Regions from separate parts of the Parabacteroides sp. AF17-3 genome, predicted to be linked through region 3. Evidence: riboswitches for the same ligand, from Rfam matches in the RefSeq annotation. Region 3 holds a riboswitch; each other region holds the start of a gene.
What was found. A riboswitch is a leader RNA that binds a small molecule or an ion and turns the genes downstream of it on or off. The one in region 3 is predicted to bind thiamine pyrophosphate.
Positions count from the first base shown of each region.

Region 1 (6,180 bases), on a different contig from region 3:
TATTATACGTTGAACGCCGGTAATCCGTCCACCGGCCTGTCGGTTATTTCACCGGATGCCTCCGTTGCCTGCCGCTCCAATAAGCGAGCCGACGGACAACTGATCCTGTATGTCAATAACCGTTGGGATTACCCGGAAATTGCTTGGGGAAACTATTGTAAGACACTCGAAGCTAACCCTTGTTTTGGTAAAATAGAGATCATCTTTTAAACTCGTTTGTAAGAGGTGGTTTTAACCACCTCTTATTTTTTATATCAAAGCAACCCGCATATCCTTTCCAGATAGTTTGCATCGACTTCATCGAAACTATCCGGCTTATCGCTGTCTATATCGAGAACCGCTATGACTTTCCCCTCGCGGATCACCGGAACCACAATCTCTGACCTGGAAGCTGCATTACAGGCTATATGCCCGGGAAACTGCTCTACATCCGGAACAATCAGGGTCTTTGCTTCTTTCCATGCCGTACCGCAAACACCTTTGCCGTGCCGGATGCGGGTACAGGCAATCGGTCCCTGAAAAGGGGCGAGCACCAACATATCTTCTTTTACCACGTAAAAACCTACCCAAAAGAAATCGAATGTCTGTTTCAATGCTGCGGCAACATTCGCCATATTGGCTGTCATATCTGTTTCACCGGCCAGCAACGCTTCTATCTGGGGGAACAACGTTTGGTATTGTTGTTCTTTGTCTCCTTCCGTTATGATTAAATTCTCTGCCATATTTAAATTATTATAGGAAAACAAAGGTAAAAATTAATCGTAAATATCCGTACCTTTGCGCATCAATTGATTTTTATGACAAAACAAAACTCTCCTTTGGTACTGGGTACCGAACGTATCGGAAAACTGCTTACGCAGTATGCTATTCCGGCAATTATAGCCATGACCGCTTCTTCGCTTTATAACATGGCTGATAGTATTTTTATAGGACATGGGGTAGGACCGTTGGCTATTTCGGGTCTGGCTCTGACATTTCCGTTGATGAATCTGGCGGCAGCTTTCGGTTCGCTGGTTGGTGTCGGTGCTTCTACATTAGTTTCGGTAAAGCTGGGACAGAAGGATTATGAAGGGGCCAACCAGGTATTGGGGAATGTGCTTGTCCTGAATGTACTGCTCGGGGTGGCTTTTACCATTGTCTTTTTGCTCTTGCTCGACCCTATTCTTTATTTCTTCGGGGCCAGTGAAAATACGATAGGGTATGCCCGCGATTACATGCAGATTATTTTATATGGGAATGTGATAACCCATATGTATCTGGGATTGAATGCGGTGTTGCGCTCGTCGGGCTTTCCCAAACAGGCTATGTATGCCACCCTGGCTTCTGTGGTGATAAACTGTATCTTGAATCCGATTTTTATCTTTGGTTTTGAGTGGGGAATCAAGGGTTCTGCATGGGCGACAGTCATTTCGCAGGTAATCTCCTTGACGGGACAGATGATTCATTTTTCAAGTCCGAAACAGTTGCTCCATTTTAAGAAAGGGATTTATAAACTGAGGAAAGAGGTGGTGAAGGGTATTCTGTATATCGGGATGTCGCCTTTTTTGATGAATCTTTGTTCCTGTCTGATTGTTATCCTGATCAACCGCGGTCTGAAAGAACATGGGGGAGACATGGCGATTGGTGCTTATGGTATCGTAAACCGCATTATTTTCTTGTTTGTAATGATTATTATGGGCTTCAACCAGGGAATGCAACCTATTGCCGGATATAATTTCGGTGCCCGCTTATATCCCCGTGTAACGGAAGTAACCAAGTTGACGATGAAGTGGGCAATCGGAGTGGCAACGACCGGTTTTCTGCTCTGCCAGTTATTCCCGACCCTGATTGTGAATATGTTTACAACGGATGACGAACTGGTGGAAGCGGCCGTGTTCGGTCTTCATATCGTATTTGCCGTTTTCCCGATAGTCGGCTTTCAGATGGTGGCAACGAACTTCTTCCTTTCGATCGGTATGTCGAAGAAGGCTATATTCCTGTCACTTACCCGGCAAATGTTGTTTCTGATTCCTTGTCTGATTGTCCTTCCCCGCTTCTTCGGTACGCTGGGAGTCTGGATCAGTATGCCGGTTGCCGATACGATCGCAACAGTCGTTACGGCAATCGTACTGGTGAATCAATTCAAGAAGTTTAAACATGAATCACCTAACTAAAAAAAATATTGTATATTTATCGCAGGATAATAAAATCGGTTAGTATATGGATAACAAAATCATATTGACCATCGGTCGGCAGTTTGGCAGTGGTGGTCGTGAAATAGGGAAAAAACTGGCTCAGGCATTGGGCATCGGTTATTATGATAAGGAGTTGATGGCGGTGGCCGCCAAGGAAAGCGGATTGAGCGAAGAGTTTTTTGAAAAGGCGGACGAACGTGCTTCGAGCGGACTGGCGTATGCTTTTACTATGGGATATTCTTATATGGGAATGTTCACTCCTTATAATGACATTCTTTCCAACGACGGACTGTTTAAATTCCAGAGTGACGCAATCCGCAAGTTGGCATCGGAGCAGTCGTGCGTGCTGGTGGGACGTTGTGCCGATTATATCCTGCGCGATGATCCGGATTGTCTTAGTTTTTTTATCCATAATAATATGGAAAACCGTATCCAGCGCATCCTCGAAAGCCAGAATATCACTGTCGAACAAGCAAAGGAACTGATGGGGAAGACCGATAAATCGCGTGCAGCCTACTATAATTATTATACGAATAAAGAATGGGGTGTAGCCTCTTCCTATAATTTTTCTATCGACGTATCCGTATTGGGTGTAGACGAGACTGTCGAGTTCATGAAAGCATTTGTTGAACGGAAAATGAATAAGCGTCCGCCACATTTCGGATAATTTACTATCTTTGTCGTCGACTTATCATAGGGGTGCCTTAATACACAGGCTGAGATTATACCCATAGAACCTGCCCGGGTAATGCCGTGAAGGGAGAATCGGTAGAATTGCTAAATAAAGGAGAGCTTTAACCTCTATGTGCTCTCCGATGTTTAAACTCTAATTATTATTGTAATGGAACAGATCGTTTCAACGGGGATTATTGACTCTTATTTTGCAAAACTGAAGAGCAACTTATCAATTGATGTGGCTATTGTTGGTGGTGGCCCTTCCGGTATCGTAGCAGCTTATTATCTGGCTAAAGCCGGAAAGAAAGTGGCTCTTTTCGACCGTAAACTGGCTCCGGGAGGAGGCATGTGGGGCGGTGCCATGATGTTTAATGATATTGTCGTACAGGAAGAAGCCATGCCGATCGTGAAGGAACTGGGCGTTTCTTATCATGATGCCGGCAATGGTACTTATATTATGGATTCGGTTCATACTACTTCTGCATTGATCTATCAGGCAACAAAAGCCGGTGCTACTATTTTTAACTGCTATTCTGTGGAAGATGTGGTATTCCACAACGATGCAGTAGCCGGTGTGGTAGTTAACTGGGCTCCGGTAATCCGCGAAGGTATGCATGTAGACCCGCTGACTATTATGGCAAAAGCCGTATTGGAAGGAACAGGACACGACTGCGAAGTGGCACGTACTGTTGCCCGCAAAAACGATATCAAACTGAATACCCCGACCGGCGGTGTAATCGGCGAACGTTCATTAAACGTTGAGTTGGGTGAACAGACAACGGTAGAAAATACAAAAGAAATCTATCCGGGACTGTTTGTTTCAGGTATGGCAGCCAACGGTGTAAGCGGTAGCTTCCGTATGGGACCGATTTTCGGTGGTATGCTGATGAGCGGTAAGAAAGCGGCAGAACTGATCTGTGCAAAACTGGATAAATAAGATTATCTGATATACATGAAAAGAAAGGACGGTTATCTTTTTACAGATTTCCGTCCTTTCTTCATATAGTAACATAAAAACTCATGCTTCCTATTACATCTTCTCTACAAGTTCCCGTTGTTTTTTGAAAAACTGTATACGCTGCATTTCTCCGCTTTCGGAGATCATAGTAGAAAACTTACGTAAGGATTGAATCCATTCTTTCAGGTTCTTACACATCTCTTTGTCTCTCGATGTGATCGAGTTGATCGAAAAGATCCGGATCAGGCTTAATTGCAAACTGGATGTTTCCACAAAACTGTATGTGGCTTCGAAGTTTATGTTGGATATATATATATGTATATCCTTGCCTGAGTCAAATTTACCTCTGGAAGCGATTGTCTCCAGGTCGTCCAATAGCCGGAGGAGTTCTTCCTGTAGTTTGGTTACTTCCTCTTCCGTGATTAAATGAATGCTGGCGAAATATTTAATATCGTTCACCAGGTAGTTAAACATCATGCTGTCCCATATATAGTTTGTTGTTTGTATATATGTACTGGCTTCTACGAATGCCTTTTGGGCATGTTTGAGTTCTTCGGATAAATTTAATTCTGAAAAATATTTTACACAATTTACTTTTTCATTCTGGTACATCCATTTAAATAACCGAAACTTAGACAAGCTATCGTATTTCAGATAATAAGTCTGTGGTATCATATTTGAGGCTGTACTTAACTCCGAAGTCGGATCGTCGCGCAGAGACTCAAACAATTCAAGATAGTGGTCAAGGATTTTGTAATACGTTTTGATAGGATCTGAATAATGTAAAAGATTCAGGTCGAACATTGCGTTATTAGTATAGCTTATACCCACGATCTGGTCAAGTGAAACTCCCAGTTTCTTTGAAATGATGGAAGCCTCATTGAGGGTGAAGGGAACCTCGCCGCGTAATCTTCTGTATACGGCCTCTTTTCCTATGTAGAGAATATCCATCAGGGTATTCGCTAAATTAACCCCATCCGGTATCTTCTCTTTCATTACCTCGATCAGATTTGTATTTAATACATCTGTATTCATTTCCAATTCTCCCTTTTAAATAATATATATGTTCAATTATTAAACAATAAACAAAGCGTATTGTTTCGAAAAACGCAACAAATGTAATAAGCACACTCACGGGTTGCGTATTTTCGAAAATGCGGAGGGGGTAAATAGACGAATGAGAAATAGATATGACTGAAAATACCTTATATGCGAAATAAAACTCCCGTATTTGCTTAGTAAATTCGCATATCTCAAAAGAGAGACGGCAATGATGGTTTGAACGGATAGTTATTGCAGTTTATTATTAATACTAAGTGATGTTAATTGAAATAGCATTAGAATGGATGAACTTTATTTTATTTTAGTCTTAGATTTTTTGTTTATAAATTATTGACCTAACCAAACATTTGCTTGTATAATCAGAATGAGTAGACCACTAATGCTAATACCATGAACAACTGTCCGGCTGGGAGGTGACTCTCGGCCGGAATTTTTTTTTGCTATATATCTGATATTTGCCATTGTGTTGCAAAATAAACTTTCTATTTTTGCAGAATAAATATGAAAGCAAAGAAAAACATAATCCGTTACGTAATGTTGATAGCCGGCATCATCATGCTGCTTTCGGTCATTATACCGCATCATCATCATAGTAACGGTCTGCCTTGTTTTAAACCGCTGACTGAACACAGTCACAAGAGTGCTTCTTCTCACGATTGCGGTTGTAACGGGCATAATGTTGCTCTTTTCACCTCTCTGCTGTCACATGCGACGGATGTGGATGCTAGCCATCTGCTTTTCCCTTTGCAAGTTTTATTTGATTATATTAACCCTCCCGAACCGGCTTTTTGCGGACAACCTTTTGAACGCAGTCGAGCCTTTTATATTGAGTCTCTGCACGATAGCTGGATAACGTGTGCAAGTGGACTGCGAGCCCCTCCTGTGTTATAATTGTTACTGATGGTGGCGAACCTTATTCGCTTTTCGGTGTTTTTATCTAAACGCCGAGCTATTTATTACGCATTAATAACACATTATAATACAATGAAAAAGATATATTTATTGTGGGTTTTATGTGCCTACATATTTGCAGGTTGTGGTGGCGGAGCTACTAAATCTGAAGAGCATAATCATGATCATGAAGCACATGAACATGAAGAGGGGCACGATCATGAGCATGAAGGACATGACCATGAACACGAAGGAGACGAGCATGAAGGACACGAACATGGGAATGAAGCTGCCGCCGGCGTACATTCCAATGAAATCATTTTCAAAGAAGAATTAGCGAAAGCAGTCGGTTTACAGACGAAAGTGATGGAACCGGCTCCTTTTACCGATGTGATAAAGACCAGCGGAAGCGTGATGGCT
Region 1 covers NZ_QTMM01000008.1:248,743-254,922, forward strand. The annotation lists gene DWW91_RS12930 (glycoside hydrolase family 2 TIM barrel-domain containing protein) at 1-210, shown strand, start outside; gene DWW91_RS12935 (GAF domain-containing protein) at 255-722, opposite strand; gene DWW91_RS12940 (MATE family efflux transporter) at 798-2,153, shown strand; gene DWW91_RS12945 (AAA family ATPase) at 2,200-2,841, shown strand; TPP riboswitch at 2,860-2,955, shown strand; gene DWW91_RS12950 (sulfide-dependent adenosine diphosphate thiazole synthase) at 3,016-3,786, shown strand; gene DWW91_RS12955 (hypothetical protein) at 3,880-4,842, opposite strand; gene DWW91_RS12960 (DUF6769 family protein) at 5,371-5,760, shown strand; gene DWW91_RS12965 (efflux RND transporter periplasmic adaptor subunit) at 5,854-6,180, shown strand, end outside.
Region 1: another riboswitch for thiamine pyrophosphate. It lies ahead of DWW91_RS12950 (sulfide-dependent adenosine diphosphate thiazole synthase); the one in region 3 lies ahead of thiD (bifunctional hydroxymethylpyrimidine kinase/phosphomethylpyrimidine kinase).

Region 2 (6,180 bases), on a different contig from region 3:
GGTATGCAGACGGAAACGACCTGTCAGACCCTTCAAAACGTCATTTGACAGACCAGCCTGCCGGATCTACAGTAAACGGTAACATGGTTTACGATAACGGTGTAATCCAGCCAGGCGTTAAACAAGACGGTTCTGAAAACAAAACGATCATCACTGCCGGTGAATCATATTACAACCAATACGGTTGGGGATATTCCGGAAACATCACTTATGAAAACGCAATACAGAAGAATTCATATGTAAAGATGCGTGAACTGAGCCTTGGTTACAGATTACCGAAAAACATCACTTCCAAATTCGGTTGTAAGAACTTGATGGTTTCCGTATACGGTCGTAACCTGTTCTACTTCTATAAGAGCCTGAAAGAATTCGATGCAGAATGTACAGACGGTACAACCTGGATCACGCAGGCACAGATTGGTGGTTCAACAGCCACAACACGTTCATTCGGCTTCTCATTACGTGCAAGCTTCTAATTGACGAAAAATAATATAGAATATTAAAATTGAAAGATTTATGAAAAAAATATATGCACTCGCACTTGGATGTGCTGCCCTTCTGGCAACGTCTTCCTGTAGTGACGACAAATTCACGGATCAATATCAGGACCCGTCAAAGACACAGACGGTATCATGCCCGGCCTTGATGGTTGGAGTATGGCAAGCCTCTAATACATGGATGAATCCGGTCTATTACAGATATTACGTATCTTCCACCACTTCCGGGTTATTCTCCGGAGTGATCGGTCATACAAACAGTAAAGACCGCTTTGCCGGTGCTGGCCAGGGTTACTTCAACGAACGTTGGAGAAACTTCTACAACACTGTCACCCAGTACAGAGTATTGGAAACCGAATTCAATAACCTTCCGGAAGAAGAAAAAGAAGACTATCGTATCTTCTTCTTGCTGGGACGTACGGTAATGGAAGAACAACTTTATGAAGTTTGTTCCTCCTGGGGTGGAGTACCATTCTCTGAAGCCGGCACATTATGGGCAACAGGAGACGTAGAAGCATCCAAACCGAAATACGACTCGGATATCGATTTGTATAGAATGATCCTGAGCGACCTGGACGAAGTCAACACATACCTCAACGGCCGTTCGCTTACAGCCAATGCCAGTACTTACCTGAATGCAGAAGACTATGTGAACAACGGTGATATCACCTTATGGCGTAAATATGTGAACTCCCTGCGTTTACGTGTAGCTACTCACCTGGCTTCTAACGGCGACCTGGTAAGTGAAGCACGTGCTGCGATCAAAACCATGTTGGAAAATCCCGGTACTTATCCGATGGTAGATCTAAACTCTGATAATATCACAGTGCCACAAACCGACGATGACCAGTTTGATTTTGACCGCGACCTGCAAAACGCAATCGAGAATTCAACTTACAACCGCATGTCCGGCCCAATGCAACGCGCATTGAATGCCAACACCAATAATCCGGACCCACGTTTGGAAGTCTTGTATGACAGTAACTGGAATAACGAATATATCGGCCTCGATCCGTCTGAAACACTCACGGAACAGGAAACGAATATGAGTATCTCTACACATGGTACGGCTAAATATTACGCAGCCCTGGATACATCGACCTTCACCCGTAACCCCGGATTCCCGGGACTCTGGATGACAGCAGCCGAAGTTGCTTTCATGAAGGCGGAGGCCTATGCTAACAACTGGGCTACCGGTAATGCCAAGAGCGAATATATCAACGGTATAAAACTTTCCACTGAATTCTATTTCGATTTGAATTCAACCGGTACCTACCGTGATCCGTTAACTCCTCCCTCAGCAGCCGAAGTTGAAGCATATGCTGAAACACAATGGGACGCCAGCAATCCGCAAAAGAGTATCCTGACACAGCGTTGGATCCATCACGGTGCTATCCAGGAATATGAAGCATGGAATGTTGTCCGCCGTACCGGATATCCGGAAATTTATTTCAAACGCGACCCGCAGTCTGTCGCAACTCCGCTTCCTCTGGACCGCATCCAGTATCCGGCTGACGAAAAAGACTATAACTCAGCCAACCTGAATGCCCATCTGGGAGGTAAGGAAGACAGCTGGTACGCTCCTTTGAACTGGATGAAGAGCAATTGGTACACCACTGTTGAATAACAAATAAACAGAGATATATCCACAGTAAATAATTACAACATAATTGATGGAAAATTGTGGAGTCGAAACCGCCCCGAAGTGATTCGCGGCGGTTTTTTCCATTTGTACAATTCCCTGACTTTTCTTATCTTTGTGCCCCGAATACAAAGGGGTGCTTGCCACGTACCGATACAGTACGTGCCGCAGGCTGAGATTATACCCATATTACCTGATACGGATAATGCCGGCGAAGGAAATTGTAAAACATGGTATACTTCTTCACACAACACACCTCTCCTATTCACTTATCAGGTTTTTAAACATTAAGGTAAAAAGGATGAAAAGTGTATTGATTATCTGTGCCGGATCTCTGGCAACATTCGCAGCAGCGGGAAACCGTCCCGACCCTGTCGATTCTCTCAAAATTTCACGTGACTTATCGCTGGACGAAGTAGTCGTCACCGCCACCAAAGTAGCCAAAGGTACTCCGGTGGCTTACAGCGAAGTATCCAAAGACGAACTCAGCCGCAAAAACGATGGCCAAGGTATCCCCTATCTCATCTCCCAATCCCCTTCCGTCATCATGACTTCGGACGCCGGGACAGGTATCGGCTATTCGGGCTTCCGTATCCGCGGCACAGACGCCAACCGCATCAACATCACGGTCAACGGCGTACCGGTCAACGACTCCGAGTCTCACACCGTTTTCTGGGCCAACATGTCCGATTTCGCATCTTCCGTCGATAACATACAGATACAACGGGGAGCCGGGACATCGACCAACGGAGCCGCCGCCTTCGGTGCCACCGTCGCCATGCAAACGCAAAAGCCGGACCTGAAACCGTATGCCGAATACAGCCTTTCGGCAGGTTCGTTCGGAACCGTCAAAAACTCAGTCAAAACAGGAACCGGGTTACTCCGGGATCATTTCGTTTTCGACGCCCGCTACTCCAACGTCCAAAGCGACGGATACATCGACCGGGCAACAGCCAATATGCACTCTTATTTCGGCTCAGCCACCTATTACGGCGACAACACTCTGGTCCGCTTCCAGACATTCGGCAATATAGAAAAAACGTATCAGGCCTGGAACGGTGTCCCTTCCATTTACCTGGACAGCGACCGGACTTACAACCCTTGCGGAGAATATAAAGAGAACGGCGTTAAAAAATTCTACGACAACCAGACAGACAATTACCGGCAGCAAAACTACCACCTGATGGCAAGTCAGCGACTGAGCGACCTGTGGAATATGAACCTGACACTCCATTACACACATGGAGAGGGATATTACGAAGACTATAAGCCCAATGAAGAATTTACAAAATACAAACTCCCCGAGTCTTATATTAACGGGAAAGGCGACACAATCGTCAGTTCCGACCTCGTCCGCCGTAAATGGCTGGACAACGACTTTTACGGTATCGTTTACAGTGCGAACTATCGTTCCGAACGTCTCCAGATGAGCTTCGGTTCAGCTGTCAATAAATATGTAGGCGACCATTTCGGCCGTGTCATGTGGGTCAAAAATGCAGAAGCACTCCCCTCGCCTGACTACGAATATTACCGTAACAGAGGGAACAAACTGGATTATAACTTTTACGTAAAAGGCAACTACCGGTTCCACCCCTACCTGAACGGATACCTCGACCTGCAATACCGTGGCATCCATTACACGATCAAAGGAAGTGACGACAATACCGGTAAGGAAATCTACGTCAACAAAAACTGGAACTTCTTCAACCCGAAAGCCGGTATCAATTTCCAGAAAGGCGGTCATAATGCTTTCGTCTCTTTCTCCGTCGCCAACCGTGAACCCAATCGAGACAATTTTACGGAAGCCGCAGTCAACGAACGTCCTACTCACGAAACACTCTACGACTACGAAGCCGGTTACAGCTTCGGCAACCAACGTTTCCGCGCCGGAGCCAATCTTTATTTTATGGACTACAACAACCAATTGATCCTGAGCGGCAAAATCAGCGAAATCGGTGAAGCATTGACCAGCAATATCAAAGACAGTTACCGCATGGGAATTGAACTGACCGGAGGCGCAAGTATCACCCACTGGCTGGACTGGAACGGAAACATCACTCTGAGCCGTAACAAAATAAAGAATTTCACTCATTACATAGATGACTTCGATAACGGAGGCCAGGCAAGTTATTATCTGGGAACAACCGACATCGCCTTCTCTCCCGGCATCATCGCCAACAGCATGTTCGATTTCAACCTGAAAGGATTCTCCGCCAGCTTCAACTCACAGTTTGTAGGCCGTCAATACATCGACAATACCTCCACCAAAGACCGTTCCATCGATCCCTATTTCGTGAACAGCCTGCGTGTCGGATACGTTTTCAAACCGAAGTTTGTCAAGGAGATCGGCGTCGACATCACCATCAACAACCTCTTCAACGAGAAATATGAAACAAACGCCTGGGTATATACCTACATTAGCAAAGGTGTCGTCAACAAAGACGACGGTTATTTCACCCAGGCCGGCACAAACGCCATGGCCAGAGTAACAATCAGGTTCTAGAGAAATATAAATTATGGAACAACTATTAGAATATTTCGGTGTCATTACAGGTTTTCTCTACCTGTTATTAGAGATCAGGCAGCATAAAGCAATGTGGGTAGTAGGCTTCCTCACCTCCCTGGTCTACGTATTTGTCTTTTTCTTCTCAAAGATATATGCCGATATGGGGCTGAATATCTACTATGTTGCCATCAGCATTTACGGTTTCAAAAAATGGACCTGTACGAAAAAAAGCGTCACTGAAGAGAAAGTCTCCGATGACCTGATTTTCTACCGTCATATCACCTGGCCGTTATTAGCAGGGATAGCTTCCGCTATCCTCGCTATATACGCCCTATTATATTACGTACTCCATAACTTCACAGACTCCCCCATCCCGATGGGCGACGCCTTCACCACCTCCGTCGGCATCGTAGCCACCTGGATGCTGGCCCGCCGTATCATCGAACACTGGATCTTCTGGGTAATCGTCAATTTCGTATCCGTTTATCTTTATTACCTCCGTGGCCTCTATCCAACCATGTTTTTGTACATTTGCTACGCAATATTGGCCATCGTCGGATATTTCACCTGGAAAAAGAAAGGAATAAATAAAGAACGGATATGAAATGTTGAAAATAAACTCTACATTTGTGAGGTATTACAAACTTATTAAAAACAAAACCTTATGAATGTAATTCTTAAATCTGACATTGAATACAAGCAATGGCTCACCGATCTTAAATTCCGTATACGAAACAGCCAAATCAAAGCAGCATTGAAAGTTAATACAGAATTAATCAACCTATATTGGGAGCTTGGAAAGGAAATTGTTTCCAAACAGGAACAATCACAGTGGGGGGATGGCTTGATAAAACAATTAAGTTCAGATCTACAGCAGGAATTTCCTGAGATGAAAGGTTTTTCCACAACCAATATCAAATACATCAAAAGATGGTATTCATTTTATAACCAAGACATTACAATTGGTCAACAAGTTGTTGACCAATTACGGGAAACAGTTTCACAAATTCCCTGGGGACATAATTTACGTATTATCATTCAATGCAAATCCATTGAAGAAGCATTTTTTTATATACACAAAACAATTGAAAACGGTTGGAGCCGCAGTATTTTAGAATTACACATCAAACAACAAGACTACCAACGAACAAGGCATTCCGTATCAAATTTTTCCCGTTTGTTACCAACAGTCCAGAGTGACCTGGCCCAGGAATTACTAAAAGATCCTTACAATTTCGATTTTCTTACACTTACAGATAGCTATAAAGAACGTGAACTGGAAAATGCCTTAACCGACAATATCACGAAATTTTTAATTGAGTTAGGAGCTGGTTTTGCCTACGTAGGCCGCCAGATACCTTTAAAAGTAGGTAATAAAGAATTTTATCTGGATTTACTCTTTTATCATCTAAAACTACGATGTTATATTGTTATCGAGTTGAAAGCAACCGATTTCATACCAGAATATACCGGCAAATTAAGTTTTTACCTGACTGCAGTAAATGATTTATTGAAACACCCTGCAGATAATCCGT
Region 2 covers NZ_QTMM01000010.1:27,413-33,592, reverse strand. The annotation lists gene DWW91_RS14250 (SusC/RagA family TonB-linked outer membrane protein) at 1-476, shown strand, start outside; gene DWW91_RS14245 (SusD/RagB family nutrient-binding outer membrane lipoprotein) at 517-2,124, shown strand; TPP riboswitch at 2,262-2,377, shown strand; gene DWW91_RS14240 (TonB-dependent receptor) at 2,441-4,642, shown strand; gene pnuC (nicotinamide riboside transporter PnuC) at 4,656-5,249, shown strand; gene DWW91_RS14230 (YhcG family protein) at 5,310-6,180, shown strand, end outside.
Region 2: another riboswitch for thiamine pyrophosphate. It lies ahead of DWW91_RS14240 (TonB-dependent receptor); the one in region 3 lies ahead of thiD (bifunctional hydroxymethylpyrimidine kinase/phosphomethylpyrimidine kinase).

Region 3 (6,180 bases):
ATAGATGGAACCGGGACGAAGACCGTCGCCGATAGACACAGCAACGTCATATCTGCTCAGGATATCGCATATTTCTGCAAAATGGGTATACAGGAAGTTTTCTTCATTATGCAGCTGCATCCATTTAGCCATAATGGAACCACCACGCGAAACAATACCTGATAAGCGGGGCGCTGTCAAATCGATATGTTTTTTCAATAGTCCGGCATGAATGGTGAAATAGTCCACACCCTGTTCAGCCTGTTCAATCAATGTATCGCGATATACTTCCCAGTTCAAATCTTCCACATTTCCGTTCACTTTCTCCAAAGCCTGGTAAATAGGAACTGTCCCCATCGGAACCGGACAGTTACGGATAATCCATTCACGTGTCTCGTGAATATTGTCACCCGTCGAAAGGTCCATCAGGGTATCGCCACCCCATTTACAACTCCACACCGCTTTTTCAATCTCTTCACTGATGCCGGAAGACAAGGCCGAATTACCGATATTGGTATTTATTTTCACCAGAAACTTCTTACCGATAATCATCGGTTCCGCTTCCGGATGGTTGATGTTGGACGGTATGATGGCACGTCCGGCAGCAATTTCTTTACGGACAAAGTCGGGAGTGATATAAGATTTCAGTCCCAATGCTTCGATTTGCTGGTTTTCACGTATGGCCACATATTCCATTTCCGGAGTTATGATACGTCGTTTGGCATAATACATCTGGGTGATATTCTTACCTTCTTTGGCACGGTAGGGAAGGTGACGCTTCGGAAAACGTATCTCATCCAGACTTTTATCTTCCAGACGGGCACGGCCATACTCGGAAGACAACTCGCTCAGTTGTTCGATATCCTTACGTTTCGAACACCATTCTTCGCGGATACGGGGAATACCGGCATTTATGTCTATATTTATTTTAGGGTCTGAAAAAGGACCGCTTGTGTCATAGACAATCACCGGATTGTTTTTCTTGAAAACTTGCTCTCCGTTTTCGTCGATAGTGACGGTATCCAGAAGTTTGATTTTACGCATACCCACTTTTATCTTGTTGATTTCGCCCGGGATATATATCTTTTCCGATGCGGGATAGGTAATACGCATGTTTTTCTTGCTTGCCATTACAGTATGTTTAATATTTATTTATCTCATTAATAAAACGATGGGTCTCTTCTACGGGGTCTTCTGCATGGATAATCGCTCCCGATACGGCTATTCCGGTAATTCCGGTCTCCATTAACGGGGTAACATCTTCCAGGCAGATTCCTCCGATTGCAAATATCGGAATTTTATAGCCAGCCTCCTTACATTGCTGCACTATTTTTCTGTATCCTTCCAGACCGAGAACGGGACTGAGTTTCTTTTTCGTTTCTGTATAACGGAATGGTCCAAGGCCGATATAGGAAGCTCCTTGTCCGACAGCACGCTCGATATCTTCAAAGGTATTGGCGGTGGCGCCGATATAGAAGGTTTCGTCCGGAAATAACTGCTCTTTTGCCATTTCCCATGCGGCGGATACTGATATATCTTCTTTCCCCAGGTGAACAGCGTTCGCCCCGCATCTCAAAGCAATCCGTGCATTATCGTTTATACAATAGATGCATTTGTTTGTATGCTCATTGATTAGTTGCCCGATTTCCCTGGCTGTAAAAATATTCATGTTTCCTTTCATCCGTAGCTGTACCCATGAACAACCGCCGTCAAGAACCATTTTGACTTCTTCCCGTTCCGTGTATTTAGAAGTACCGTGGGTTATAAACATCAGGCGTTCACCACTGCCCTGTGGAATAAATTGTCCTTTATCTTCGTGCTTGCGCAAATGATATTCTATTGCCATATATCCAGTTGTTTGTATCGTTTTATTATAGATGTCTCGTTTATTACAGAAGGGGCCTTGCCCCACAAAGCTCCCAGAATGGCAGCTCCACCGAAATGTAAGGAGGCAATCAGCGGAATGTTCTTTTCTTCTATTCCACCCAGGGCAATTACCTTTTCGTTGATTATGCCCGAAGCAGCCGCCTCCCGTAATCTCTCCATCGGAAAGCCGTTTCCGTATCCCTCTTTGGATATACTTTGAAAGATGGGGCTCAGAAATACATAATCCAACTGTTTGTTATCCTGCACTTCCTGCAAGGAATGGCATGAACGGCTTATGCTTCCGGCAAAACCTTCCGGCAGGGTATTATTCCGGCTGTTCAAATGGATTCCGGCCAACCGGTATCCGGTTGTGAGTTCGAAATGCTCGTGCAACACAATCCGTGAATGATATTCGGCAGGGATAGCATCCAGTAAGAGACGAAACCTGTCGATGTCGCTTTGGGGTTTGCGCAGATGTAAACGCTGCATTCCTTCCCTGAACAAATGGGTTATTATCCGGCTTTCCCCTTCAAAAAAGAAAGGAGTTGTGATTACGAACAGCTTCATACTATCCTTTTATCTCTGTTTTTACTAAAGGAACCGGAGCGAAGAAATGGTTCAGGGGACCATGCCCGTGTCCTGTCCGTACATCTTTCCCTTCAGTAATCGCTTTTGTTATATACTCTTTAGCCAGTCTGACGGCATCCGGCAGGCTCTTACCCAAAGCCTGGTAAGCGGCAATAGCAGAAGACAACGTACAACCGGTGCCGTGGCCGTTGGTCGTAATTACAGTTTCCGCCGAAAGCCGGAGAGGGGATGCCTCCGATACATATAATATATCAGTCATCTCTTTTCCTTTTAAATGCCCTCCCTTCATTAATACGGCACGGCAACCTAAAGACAGCAACTTCTCTGCCGCCAGGCACATCTCTTTTTCGGAAGTTATCTTCATTCCGGACAGGAATTCAGCTTCGTCGATGTTGGGAGTGACCAGCGATGTCCGTTTGAACAGTTCCCGGACAATGATGTCTATGGCATCATCCTGCAATAATTTATTACCGCTGGTCGAAATCATCACCGGGTCCAGGATAATACGCGACGGTGAATAAGTATCGATTGCATTTACGACGATTTCTGCCGCCGTTTTATTATGCAGCATTCCTATTTTGACAGCATCGATGGTAATATCTTCAAAAACCGCATCCAACTGGCCTTTCAAGACTTCCGGAGAGATGGCTTGTATGCCTCTGACACCTTGTGTGTTTTGGGCCGTAATGGAGGTGATTACGGAAGCTCCGTAAACTCCCAATGCAGAGAATGTTTTAATATCTGCCTGTATCCCGGCTCCTCCGCCGCTGTCGGAACCAGCAATGGTTAACGCAGTCGGATAACGATATAATGTATCTGTTTTCATATTTACACACGAAAGGAGGGAAAAGCCTTGTCTGTCTTTCCTACGGCGGCATTACCCGCATCAGGTTCACAGGGTATAATCTCAGCCCGTTTACAGTATGGCACCCCTTTTCGTGTACAAAGGTAGAAAGATTGATAAGAGAAAACAAAAGTGAAATGTTAAATTTAAGAGTGAATTGATAGGTTTAAAAAAATAATCCAGTATATTTGCATCTACAATTCCGGTTATAACAGCTTTTCTTCCGGGTTGTATTTCCTTTTGGCATAATAGTCATAAAAAGACAAATCATGTTGATAAAAACAGGCTTGTATGTTATTACCGGTGGACCAGGAACGGGTAAAACATCATTAATTGAAGAACTTAAAATAGTTGGATATCAAACAGTAAAAGAAGTAGCACGGGATATTATCAAAGAACAACAGCAACAGGGTGGAGACGCATTGCCCTGGAAAGATACCGTTTTATATACCAGTATGATGCTGGAACGTTCTGTTGAATCATATCTGGCTCATAAAGAAAATGAAGGCATATTATTTTTTGACAGAGGAATCCCTGATACACTGGCATATGCAAGGTTGATTGGGTTAACCGACCGGAAAGAAATAGAATTGGCAGTCGATAAATACAGGTATAACAGGCAGGTATTCATACTTCCTCCCTGGGAAAATATATATCATACGGATAAAGAACGTAAACAATCATTTAATGAAGCGATAGATACATATTATGTAATGAAAGATGTCTACAAAGATGCAGGATATACATTGATTGAAGTCCCGAAACTTCCCGTTACGGAAAGAAGGAATTTTGTTATTAGTAGTATAAATTCATTTTAAAACATCTATTTTGGGTCTTTTAAGTGAGATTTGTTGTCAATTGGAATATAATCGGTTCAATTTGGAACATTCATAAAAAAGAATCTGTTATAATTTTGCGGAGTTTAACGAGGGAGTTAATAAAATAATGGGGAAAAAGATTGTTTTTATTCTGGCACTTGTTTTGGTTGCATTTGCATCAAAAGCCCAGAACACTATAATAAGTGGAATAGTAACGGACTCTATTACAGGAGAAACGTTACCATATGTTTCAGTTATACTGAAAGGTACAACTATCGGGACAACGACTGATGATGACGGTAAGTTTACGTTGACTACCTCGTCCAATGCACGGACTCTGTCCGTTTCATATCTGGGATATACCGAAAAAGAACTGAAAGTGGCTATAGGTAAAAAGAATTATTTTAAAATACCTTTGGCCCCTTCCAGTATTGATTTGGGTGAAGTCATTGTAAAGCCGAAGAAAGAGAAGTATAGCAAGAAAGAAAATCCAGCCGTGGCTTTTGTCAAGAAGGTTATCGAATCTCGCGAAAGTAATGATCCCCGTAATCATGATTATTTCAGTTACAGCCAATATGAAAAGATGGTTTTCGCGATGAACGATTATCAGCCGAAACCTAAAAAAGAGAATGGTAAGGGCGGGAAATTCGATTTTCTGATCGATTATATCGATACGCTGGATGTCGGAAAGACCATTTTGCCAGTGTCGGAGAAAGAAAAGGTGGAAGGCATTTTCTATCGGAAAGATCCTAAAGTAGAAAAAAGAGTCGTGCTGGGAGCAAAGGCGGCCGGTGTAGATGAAATATTTTCACGGGATGGTATGCAGCAGTTTCTGGGAGAGGTGTTCCGTGAGGTGGATATCTTCAAGAATGATATTCCTCTTTTCCTGCAACGTTTTGTAAGCCCGTTGTCTAGCATGGGGCCGAACTTTTATAAGTATTATTTACTTGACACCCTGGATGTGAACGGACAGAAATGTGTAGACCTGGGATTCGTTCCTTTCGTTTCTGAAGGTTTCGGATTTACCGGACATCTTTTCGTTACGCTCGATTCGACTTATTTCGTTAAGAAAGCAATCCTGAATGTTCCTAAAAACATCAACCTGAACTTCGTCAGCGGAATGACTATTGAGCAGACATTCGAAAAGACGGAAGATGGTACACGTATTATTACCAAAGATGATATAAATGTCGATTTCAAGCTGACGGAAAAATCGAAGGGAATGTATGCCCGAAGGTTGAACATATACAGCAACCATTCTTTCCTTCCGCCCGAAAGCGATGAGATATTTAAGGAGAGCGCTCCGATTATCACATTGCAGAACGCCTATAAGCAGACAGAAGATTTCTGGGATTTGAACCGTCCGGAAGAAGCCGGTAAACGAAAACAGAATACGGTTGAAAAATTGATGGAAAAGTTACGTTCGGTTCCTATTTTCTATGTAACAGAAAAAATTGTTACAATCCTGACTTCCGGTTACATAGGAACCAGCACTGACCCCGCTAAAAATAAATTCGAATTCGGACCGGCCAATACCTTTATCAGTGGTAACGCGATCGAAGGAGCCCGTTTCCGTGTCGGAGGAACTACTACTACTGCTTTCAGTAAAAGATTATTCCTGGAAGGATATGCCGCTTATGGTACAACAGACCGGAAAATCAAGTATGATGCCTTGATAGAGTATTCATTCAATGACAAGAAGGAATACCGTAAAGAATTTCCGGTTAATTCTATCCGTCTGGAATATCTTTACGATATCAACCAGTTGGGACAGCAATATATGTACACCAACAAAGATAATATCTTCCTGGCCTGGAAACGTCAGAGAGATACCCGTGCAACTTATCTGAGAAATGCCGAACTGACTTATTACCGCGAACATTATAATGGTATCGCTTACGGTGCGGTTTTACGTAATAAAAAGGAATATTCGACAGACTATGCCGTTTTCGACCGGATAGAGGAAGATGGCCGCATTACTCCTATAAAGTCTTACTCGATGACGGAGCTGGAATTCAAATTCCGTTATGCCCCGAACGAGAAATTCTATCAGACCCGTAACTATCGTTATCCTATTACTTTCGA
Region 3 covers NZ_QTMM01000005.1:283,382-289,561, forward strand. The annotation lists gene thiC (phosphomethylpyrimidine synthase ThiC) at 1-1,110, opposite strand, end outside; gene DWW91_RS08840 (thiamine phosphate synthase) at 1,121-1,825, opposite strand; gene DWW91_RS08845 (thiamine phosphate synthase) at 1,816-2,412, opposite strand; gene thiD (bifunctional hydroxymethylpyrimidine kinase/phosphomethylpyrimidine kinase) at 2,414-3,259, opposite strand; TPP riboswitch at 3,280-3,377, opposite strand; gene DWW91_RS08855 (AAA family ATPase) at 3,547-4,095, shown strand; gene DWW91_RS08860 (DUF5686 family protein) at 4,223-6,180, shown strand, end outside.